Regions from separate parts of the Blastococcus jejuensis genome, predicted to be linked through region 3. Evidence: riboswitches for the same ligand, from Rfam matches in the RefSeq annotation. Region 3 holds a riboswitch; each other region holds the start of a gene.

Region 1 (3,268 bases), on a different contig from region 3:
GCGAAGAACACGTCCTGCAGGCCCATGACGCCCAGACCCACCGGCCGCCAGCGCGGGTTGCTCGCCGCGGCCTGCGCGCTGGGGTAGTAGTTGATGTCGATCACGCGGTCGAGGAAGTCGACCGCGGTGCAGACGGTGGCACGCAGCTTCGCCCAGTCGACGCCGCCGTCGCCCAGGTGGGCGGCCAGGTTCACCGAGCCCAGGTTGCAGACCGCGGTCTCGGCGTCGCCGGACACCTCGATGATCTCGGTGCACAGGTTGGACAGGTGCACGACGTTGCCCGGCCGGCCGGTCTGGTTGCACGTGCGGTTGGCGGCGTCCTTGAACGTCATCCAGCCGTTCCCGGTCTGGGCGAGCGTGCGCATCATCCGGCCGTACAGCTCGCGGGCCGGCACCTGGCGCACGTACCGGCCGGCGGCCTCCGCGGCCCGGTAGGCCGCATCGAACTCCGCGCCCCACAGGTCGGGCAGTTCCGGCACCTCGTCGGGGTCGATCAGCGACCACGGCTCGTCGGCCTCGACCCGGCGCATGAACTCGTCGGGGATCCAGTTGGCCAGGTTGAGGTCGTGGGTGCGGCGGGCGTCCTCGCCGGTGTTGTCCCGCAACTCCAGGAACTCCTCGATGTCGGGGTGCCACGGCTCGAGGTAGACGCAGGCCGCGCCCTTGCGCCGACCGCCCTGGTTGACAGCGGCGACGGATGCATTGAGCGTGCGCAGCCACGGCACGATCCCGTTGGACTGCCCGTTGGTGCCCCGGATGAGCGCACCCCGTGACCGCACCCGCGACCAGGAGATACCGATACCGCCGGCGAACTTCGACAACGCCGCGACCTGGGCGTAGCGCTCGTAGATCGAGCCGAGCTCGTCGCGGGGGGAGTCGACGAGGTAGCAGGAGCTCATCTGGGTGTGCCGCGTGCCCGAGTTGAACAGCGTCGGCGAGCTGGGCAGGTAGGCCAGCGAGCTCATCAGCCGGTAGAAACCGATGGCCTCCTGCGGCGTGCGGGACAAACCGCAGGCCACGCGCAGCAGCCAGTACTGCGGGGTCTCGACGACCAGCCGGGTGGTGGGGTGGCGCAGCAGGTACCGGTCGGCGACGGTGCGCAGCCCGAAGTACTCGAACCGTCGGTCGGCCTCGGGATCGACCGCGTCGTCGAGCTTGCGGGCGTGCCGAGCAACGAAGGCCGCCGTCTCGTCGCCGATCAGGCCCTCCGCGTGGCCCAGCGCGATGCTCTGGCTGAACGAGGCGATGCCCTGCCCGGTGACCTCCTTGCGGACGAAGTTGGCCAGCAGCCGACCGGCCAGCTTGGAGTACTCCGGCTCCTCCCCGGTCATCTCCGCGGCCGTCTGGATGGAGAGCCGGTCGAGTTCGGCGCTGGTCGCACCGTCGTAGAGGCCGCTGATCGTGCGGGTCGCGACGCGGAGCGGGTCCACCCACTCCAGGTCGTCGCTCCAGCGGGCCACCGCACGGACGATCTTGTTGACGTCGACGGGTTCGAGGTCGCCGCTGCGCTTGCGGACCTGCATGCTGCTGCGCGGTGGCGTGGCGGGTGCGGGGGCGCCGGTGGTGCGGGCGCCGGCACGGGCGACGGACATCGCGGGCGACTGTGCCGTCGACTGGTCGGTCAGGGTCATCTGCTCGCTCCTCGTGAGCCGGACTCGAGACGTCCGGGCGAGGAGGAGCCGCCAGTCCCGGTCATGCCGGGACTGCCCGACGGACCCGATCCCCGAGGCCCCGGACGACCGCGCACGGGCGTGCGCGGTGCGGCTGGCAGGTCTTCGGACTCGCGGGCGCGCCGGCCTTCCGGTCGGCTCCTACTGGCCGTCGCTTCCCAGGTGCTCGCACACCCAGTGCATCTGACGGCGGTCGTTCCCACTCACCGCTGCGGGACAGTCCCGGATTCCCACCGGGTTCCCTCTTGCCCCGACCCGCTCGTGCAGAGCGGCCCGGACCAGCTGCTCGACCACCATATGTGGAGGGGATGACAGGAGTGCGACACCACATGTTGATCGGCGTGTCGGTCACCGACCGGGGGCTTAGGTCCCTGCCCCGCGTCCCGCCACCGGGACTAGCGTCGCGCCCCAGCGGGGGCCACCGACGACATCGGGAGCAACCATGCTGAGCAGCAGCCGGGTCGAGGCCAACATCCCCGCCGCGAACCTGAAGCGGGCGCGCGACTTCTACGCCGACGTCCTGGGGCTCACGCCGACGAGGGACGTCGAAGACGTCCAGCTCTCCTACCGCACCGACGGCGGGACGACCTTCAACGTCTACGAGACGGCGTACGCCGGCCAGGCGGGGCACACGATCGCCCAGTGGCACGTCGACGACATCGAGGCCGAGGTGCGCGAGCTCAAGGCCAAGGGCGTCGCGTTCGAGATCTACGAGGACATGCCCGGCGTGGAGTGGGACGGCGACATCGCCACGGTCCCGGGCCTGGGCCGCGCCGCCTGGTTCAAGGACAGCGAGGGCAACATCATGTGCGTCGACCAGGAGGAGTCCGGGGCGTGAGCGCGGCGGCGGGCGTGCAGGCCGACGTCGAGGTCGCCGCCCTGCTCCGGGAGGTCGCGGACCTGCACCACCGCGTCTACCGGCTGACCGACGGCGACGACCCGGACTGGCCGACCTGGTACGCGACCTGGCTGGTCGAGCGCTCGGAGCTCCCGACACTGCTGGGTGCGGCTCCGGTGCGCAGCGAGCTGGTGTGCCTGCTCGTGCTGCTGGACCGCGAGGTCGCCGCGGGCGGGGTCACCGAGCCGTGGGAGGAGCTCTACGCCCGGCGGATCGTGGAGCAGTTCGCCGCCTGACCGGCCGAACGTCCTGGACGGCCGGGGCGGGCTGCCCTGGCGACCTCGCCGCGGTCCCGGACACGCTCGTGTCCAGAACCTTCGGAGGTGGCTGGCATGGGCGGTCGGATCGGAACCGGGACGACGGCGCGACGACGGGCCGGGCTGATCGCTGCCGGCGCCGCGGCGGTGCTCGCGGCCGGCACGGCGGGTGGCGTCGCGTGGGCCCGCGACGGCATCGAGAAGTCGAAGGGCTACGACGTGTCGACGACGTATCACGTCACCGTGGCGCCGGGCGAGACGAGGGACGTGGCGTGGCCCCGCCTCGGCGACGTCCGGCTCGGCAGCGAGTGCACGGCCGGGGAGGACACGACGGCGGGCACCTGGGGTGTCGGGATGAAGGCGCTGACGGTCACCAACACCGGGACCGACCCCGTCGTCGTCTCCTGGGAGGGCGAGCAGACACGCTGGCTCGCACCCGGCGA
Region 2 (3,268 bases), on a different contig from region 3:
AGCTGCCGATCAGCCGCCGGGCGACGTGCGGGACGACCAGGCCGACGAATCCGATCAGCCCGCTCACCGCGACGGCCGCCGCGGTCGCCAGGGAGGCGGCGACGATGACCAGCAGCCGCAGCCGGCCCGGGTGCACGCCGAGCGAGCGCGCCTCGTCGTCGCCGACCGCGAGCACGTCGAGCGCGCGGCCGCACAGCAGCAGGACGACGACGGCGGTGCCGAGGTAGGGCAGCACCAGGCCGACGTCGGACCACTGCGCCCGGCCCAGCTGGCCGAGCAGCCAGCCGTAGACCTCGCGCAGGTCCTCGGTGTTCTGCTGCTGGATGAGCGTCTGCCCCGCGGCGAGGAACGAGGCGACGGCGATGCCGGCGAGCAGCAGCGTGGCGCTCTGCGAGCCCCCGGCCGCCGTGCCCAGGGCCAGGGCCGCCCCGACGCCGAGCAGCGCACCGACGAACGCGGCCAGCGGGACGACGCCGACCGGCCCGAGCGACTGCGACGGGGCGTAGGCGATGACCAGGGTGGCGCCGAGCCCGGCCCCGGCGGCCGCGCCGAGCAGGTAGGGATCGGCGAGGGCGTTGCGGAAGACGCCCTGGTAGGCGGCGCCGGAGACGGCGAGCCCCGCCCCGACCAGGACGCCGAGCAGCACCCGCGGCAGCCGCAGCTCCAGCAGCACCGCCGCGCCGGTCGGGTCCAGCCCCCCGGCGATCTCCACGCCGGTGAGCGGGCCGAGCGCCCGGTCCAGCAGGGTGAGCACGACCGCGCCCGGGGGCAGCGGGAAGGCCCCGATCCACACCCCGGCCAGCACGGTGAGCACCAGCGCGAGGCCGGCGCCGCAGAGCACGAGGGCCGGGCGGAGGCGCCGCCGGGCGGGCGAGGGGTCCACCCCCGCCCGCCCGGCCCGTGCTCCGCGGAGCGTCACTGCCATGACCGCGTCGTCGTCAGCCGTTGAGGATCTCGGCGACGGACTCGGCGAAGTCGGCCACGCGCGGGCCCCAGCGCGAGGCGACGTCGTCGCTGGCGGCGAGCACGCGGCCCTCCTGGACGGCGGGCACCGTGTCGAACGCCGGCCGCTGCGCCAGGGCCTCGGCGGTCTGGTCGCAGCACACGGTGTCGGCCAGGACGATCAGGTCCGGTGCGGCCCCGACCACGTACTCCGCCGACAGCTGCGGGTACCCGGTCTCGGCACCCGGGGCCTCGTCGGCGATGTTCTCCAGGCCGAACAGCTCGTAGATGCCGCCGATGAACGTCGAGCTCGACGCGGAGTAGTAGGTCGGGTCCAGCTCGTGGTAGACGCTCAGGCCGGCCGCGGCACTGGCGGCCGAGTCGACCGCGGCCGCGATCCGGTCCTGCATGTCCTGGATCACCTTCGCGGCGTCGTCGGCGTGCCCGGTGGCCGCTCCGAGCGTCTCGAGCTGCTCGTAGCTGTCGTCGAGCGTGGCCGCGCCGTTCAGCAGCAGCGTCGGAACCGACAGCGCGTCGAGGGCGTCGACGATGCCGTTCATGTCGTCGCTGAGGACGACGAGATCGGGCTGGTAGGCGGCGACCGCCTCCGCGTTGGGGGTGAACGCCGACAGGTCGGTGATCGGGGCGTCCTCGGGGTAGTTGGACGTGCTGTCGACGGCCTCGACCTGCGGGCCGGCGCCGATCGCGAAGAGCATCTCGGTGGCGGTCGCCGACATCGACACGATCGACTCGGGCTGTTGCTCGAGGGTGAGCTCGCCGTCGTCGCCGGTGACGGTGACCGGGAACGGCTGCTCCTGGGCCGCGGCCGAGGTGCCGGTGTCCTCCTCGGTCGAGGAGGAACCGCCGCCGCAGGCGGTCAGGACCAGGAGGGCGGGCAGGAGCAGCGCGGCGGGACGGGACCGCCGTCGGGGGTGGGACATGGGAGCCTCCGGAGGGAGGCGGCGAAATCGCTCATGAGCGGACCCAGCGCTCGATGCGCGACCCTTGCCGCGAGGGTCGGAAACATGACGCAGGGCAGGCGATCTGGCTCAGGTTCTCGGAAGAACCCTCACAGTTGCGGGACAGCGCCGGGTTTGCACCGGACTTCGCTGCCGTTGCGTCACCGGCGCACGGGCCGGCGGGGGGAAGGTACCAGGGGCGCGGTCAGCGCCGGCCGCTCAGGACCCCGGAGTACACCTCGACGGTCTGCTGGGCGATCGCCGGCCAGCCGAACTCGGACAGCACCCGCTCCCGGCCGGCCGCGCCCATCGCGGCGGCGCGGCCGGGATCGAGGGCCAGCTCGGCGATCCGCGCCGCGAGCGCCCGCTCGAACGCCGCCGGGTCGGCCGGGTCGTAGGGCACCAGCAGGCCGGTGCGGCCGTCGTCGACGACCTCCGGGATGCCGCCGACGGCGCTGGCGACGACGGCGGTGCCGCAGGCGGCGGCCTCGAGGTTGACGATGCCGAGCGGCTCGTAGACCGAGGGCACCACGAACACGGTGGCCGCGGTGATCAGCGGGACGAGCTGCTCGCGCGGCAGCATCGCCTCGATCCAGACGACGCCGGTGCGCCGTGCCTGCAGCGCCGCCACCGCGTCGGCGACCTGCTGCCGCTCGGCCTCGGTGTCGGGTGCGCCCGCGCAGAGCACGAGGCCGACCTCCGGGGGCAGCTGCTCGGCGGCGGCCAGCAGGTGCATCACGCCCTTCTGGCGGGTGATCCGGCCGACGAACAGCGCGTACGGGCGGTCGAGGTCGACGCCCAGCGAGCGGACCACGTCGGGGGCGTCGACCGGCCGGTATGCCTCGGCGTCGACCCCGTTGCCCACCACGTGCACGCGCGCCGGGTCGAGGTCGGGGTAGGCGTCCAGGACGTCGGCCCTCATCCCGTGGCTCACCGCGATCACCGCGTCCGCCGCGAGGTACGCCGTCCGCTCCACCCAGGAGGAGAGCCGATAGCCACCGCCGAGCTGGTCGGCCTTCCAGGGACGGCGCGGCTCGAGTGAGTGCGCCGTCACCACGTGCGGCGCGCCGTGGACCAGCGAGGCCAGCAGCCCCGCGGTGTTGGCGTACCAGGTGTGGGTGTGCACGAGGTCGGCGCCGGCCAGGGCGGCGGCGATCTCGACGTCGACGCCCACCGCCTGCAACGCCCCGTTGGCGTCCTGGAGGTTGGCGGGGACGGGGTGGGCGAGCGCGTCGGGCCGGGGCCGACCGAAGCAGTGGACGTCGATCTCGGGCCCCGCCGGCAGGGAGCGCATCGCGGCCACGAGGTGCTCGATGTGCACCCCCGCCCCGCCGTAGACGTCCGGGGGCCACTCGCGGGTCACGATC
Region 3 (3,268 bases):
TGGGCGACGGCCCCCGGCCCGGGACGGCGGACATCGCCCGTGCCGTCCGGCTGTCGCGGGCGGTGTGGCTGTCGGCCGCGGCCCTCGCGACAGCCACCCGGCTGGCCCGGCGCGGGAGCCCGGCGTGAGCGGGGCGCTGCTGGTCGCGGGCACCACGTCGGACGCCGGGAAGTCCGTGGTCACCGCAGGCATCTGCCGCTGGCTGGTGCGCCAGGGCGTGTCGGTGGCCCCGTTCAAGGCGCAGAACATGAGCAACAACTCGATGGTCACCGCAGACGGCGCGGAGATCGGCCGCGCCCAGGTCATGCAGGCCGCCGCCGCCCGGGTCGCGCCCGAGGCGGCGATGAACCCGGTCCTGCTCAAGCCCGGCGGCGAGAACTCCAGCCAGGTCGTCGTCCTCGGCCGCGCGGTCGGCGACGTCACCGCGCTGTCCTACCGGCACCTGAAGGCCGCCCTGCGGGAGCAGGTGCTCGACTGCCTGGCCGACCTGCGATCCCGGTTCGACGTGGTGGTCTGCGAGGGCGCCGGCTCCCCCACCGAGATCAACCTGCGGGCCGACGACATCGCCAACATGGGGCTGGCCACCGCCGCGCAGCTCCCGGTCGTCGTCGTCGGCGACATCGACCGCGGCGGCGTCTTCCCGGCGCTCTACGGCACCGTCGCCCTCATGCCCCCGGACGACCAGCGGCTGGTCGCGGGCTTCCTGATCAACAAGTTCCGTGGCGATGTGCGGCTGCTGCAGCCGGGCCTGGAGCAGCTCGCGGCGCTCACCGGGCGGCCGACGCTCGGCGTCCTCCCGTGGCTGGGCGGGCTGGACCTCGACGCCGAGGACTCCCTCGGCGTCGGCACCGCCCGGGGTGCCACGGGCCCGCCGCACGGCGAGGAGGTCCTCCGCGTATCGGTGGCGCGACTGCCCCGGCTGTCCAACTTCACCGACCTGGACGCGCTGGCCGCCGAGCCGGGCGTGCTCGTCCGCTACGCCACCCGCCCCGAGGAGCTGGCCGACGCCGACCTCGTGGTGCTGCCCGGCACGCGCGCCACGGTCGCCGACCTCGCGTGGCTACGGGAGACCGGACTCGCCGACGCCGTCCTGCACCGCGCGGCCGAGGGCCGGCCGGTGCTGGGCATCTGCGGCGGCCACCAGATGCTCGCCCGGACGATCACCGACGACGTGGAGTCCCGCACCGGCACGGTCGCCGGGCTCGGACTGCTCCCGACCGAGGTGCGCTTCGGCCGCGAGAAGACGCTCGGCCGCCCGGTCGGCACCGCGCTCGGGCAGCCGGTGCACGGCTACGAGATCCACCACGGCGTGGTCAGCGTCGACGACGGCGCGGAGCCGTTCCTCGACGGCGCCCGCTCCGGCTCGGTCTGGGGCACCACCTGGCACGGCGCGCTGGAGAACGACGGGTTCCGCCGCGCGTTCCTCACCGAGGTCGCGCGGCACAGCGGGCGGCGATTCGTCCCGGCCCCCGGCACGGACTTCGCCGCCGTCCGGGAGGCCCAGCTGGACCGGCTGGGAGACCTGGTCGAGGAGCACGCCGACACCGGCGCGCTGAAGAGGCTGCTGGAGGACGGCGCTCCCGACGGCCTGCCACTGCTTCCGCCCGGGGCCGGGGGTGCCCGGTGACGAGCCCCGACCGCGCCCGTGGTCTGATGGCGGCGCCACACACGACGGCAGTGGAGGAAGCCCGGTGCGATTCCGGGCGCGGTCCCGCCACTGTGACCGGGGAGCCCACCCCCACGTTCGGCCACTGCGACTGAGGGTCTCGACCCTCCCGAGCGGGAAGGTCGGGGGCGGGCGTCGATCCGGGAGCCAGGAGACTCTCGCCGTCGTCCCTGCCACCTCCGGGCGTGGACACCCGGGGAGAGGACGCGCGATGCGCGATCGATCTGCATGACCTATCCGTTCGGTGCCGTCGTGGGCATGGACGACATGCGCCTGGCGCTGCTCCTCAACGCCGTCTCCCCCGCCATCGGCGGTGTCCTCGTGCGCGGGGAGAAGGGGACGGCGAAGTCGACGACGGTCCGCGCCCTGGCCGCCGTCCTGCCACCGGTTGACGTCGTCCCGGGCTGCCGGTTCGCCTGCGACCCCGCCGCGCCCGACCCCGGCTGCCCGGACGGCCCGCACGACAGCGCCGTTGCTGGTCAGACCCGCCCAGCGCGCCTCGTGGAGCTGCCCGTCGGCGCCTCGGAAGACCGCGTCGTGGGCGCCCTCGATCTCGAGCGCGCACTCACGGAGGGGGTCAAGGCGTTCGAGCCGGGCCTGCTGGCCGCCGCCAACCGCGGGGTGCTCTACGTCGACGAGGTCAACCTGTTGCACGACCACCTGGTCGACCTGCTCCTGGACGCCGCCGCGCTGGGCACCGCCTACGTCGAGCGTGAGGGCGTCTCCGTGCGGCACGCGGCCCGGTTCCTCCTCGTCGGGACGATGAACCCCGAGGAGGGCGAGCTTCGCCCCCAGCTGCTCGACCGGTTCGGTCTCACCGTCGAGGTCGCCGCCCCCCGCGATCCGGCCGAACGGGCCGAGGTCGTCCGGCGCCGGTTCGCCCACGACGCCGACCCGGCTGCTTTCGCCGCCACCTGGGCGACCGACGAGGCCGCGCTCGCCACCCGGATCGCCGACGCGCGGGCCCGCCTCGCGCGCGTCGTCCTCTCCGACGGCGCGCTGCGCCAGGTGACCGCGGTGTGCGCGGCCTTCGACGTCGACGGCCTGCGCGCCGACATCGTCACCGCGCGGACCGCGATCGCGCACGCCGCCTGGTGCGGACGCGACGCGGTCACCGAGGACGACGTCCGGGTCGCCGCCCGGCTCGCCCTGCCGCACCGCCGCCGCCGCAACCCGTTCAACGCACCCGGGCTGGAGGAGGACACGCTCGACCAGGCGCTGTCCGACGCCAGGCCCGACGAGCCCGAGGACGACGGCCCCGAGGACGACGGCCCCGAGGACGACGGGCCCGGCGGCACCCCGCCCCCTCCCCCGCCTCCCGGCGTCGTCGACGACGGAGGTACCGCTGGAGGGCCGTCGACGCCGGACGTCCCTGGGGGTTCCGGTGGTGAGGGCGGTACCGGAACGAACAGCGGCGGGCCGGCGCCGGAGCGGGCGGCCGCGACGCCCGGCGATCCGTTTCGCACCCGACGGCTGGAGGTGCCGGGCATCGGTGCGGGCGCGGCCGGCCGACGGTCCAGGGCCCGGTCCGAGCGCGGCCGGCTGGTCGGTTCGACACGCCCCACCGGGGCCGTCAACAAGCTGCACCTGATCGACACCGTC

The links. A riboswitch is a leader RNA that binds a small molecule or an ion and turns the genes downstream of it on or off. The one in region 3 is predicted to bind cobalamin.
Region 1: linked by a shared signal. The riboswitch ahead of ABD644_RS14145 (ribonucleoside-diphosphate reductase subunit alpha) and the one ahead of ABD644_RS08310 (putative cobaltochelatase) in region 3 are both predicted to bind cobalamin.
Region 2: linked by a shared signal. The riboswitch ahead of ABD644_RS14600 (ABC transporter substrate-binding protein) and the one ahead of ABD644_RS08310 (putative cobaltochelatase) in region 3 are both predicted to bind cobalamin.

Annotation. Positions count from the first base shown of each region.
Region 1 covers NZ_BAAAVV010000006.1:161,473-164,740, reverse strand. The annotation lists gene ABD644_RS14145 (ribonucleoside-diphosphate reductase subunit alpha) at 1-1,631, opposite strand, end outside; cobalamin riboswitch at 1,750-1,968, opposite strand; gene ABD644_RS14140 (VOC family protein) at 2,113-2,508, shown strand; gene ABD644_RS14135 (hypothetical protein) at 2,505-2,804, shown strand; gene ABD644_RS14130 (hypothetical protein) at 2,901-3,268, shown strand, end outside.
Region 2 covers NZ_BAAAVV010000006.1:263,830-267,097, forward strand. The annotation lists gene ABD644_RS14595 (FecCD family ABC transporter permease) at 1-925, opposite strand, end outside; gene ABD644_RS14600 (ABC transporter substrate-binding protein) at 939-1,883, opposite strand; adenosylcobalamin (AdoCbl) riboswitch at 1,937-2,078, opposite strand; gene glgA (glycogen synthase) at 2,107-3,268, opposite strand, start outside.
Region 3 covers NZ_BAAAVV010000003.1:254,028-257,295, forward strand. The annotation lists gene ABD644_RS08300 (cobalamin biosynthesis protein) at 1-128, shown strand, start outside; gene ABD644_RS08305 (cobyric acid synthase) at 125-1,627, shown strand; cobalamin riboswitch at 1,682-1,823, shown strand; gene ABD644_RS08310 (putative cobaltochelatase) at 1,895-3,268, shown strand, end outside.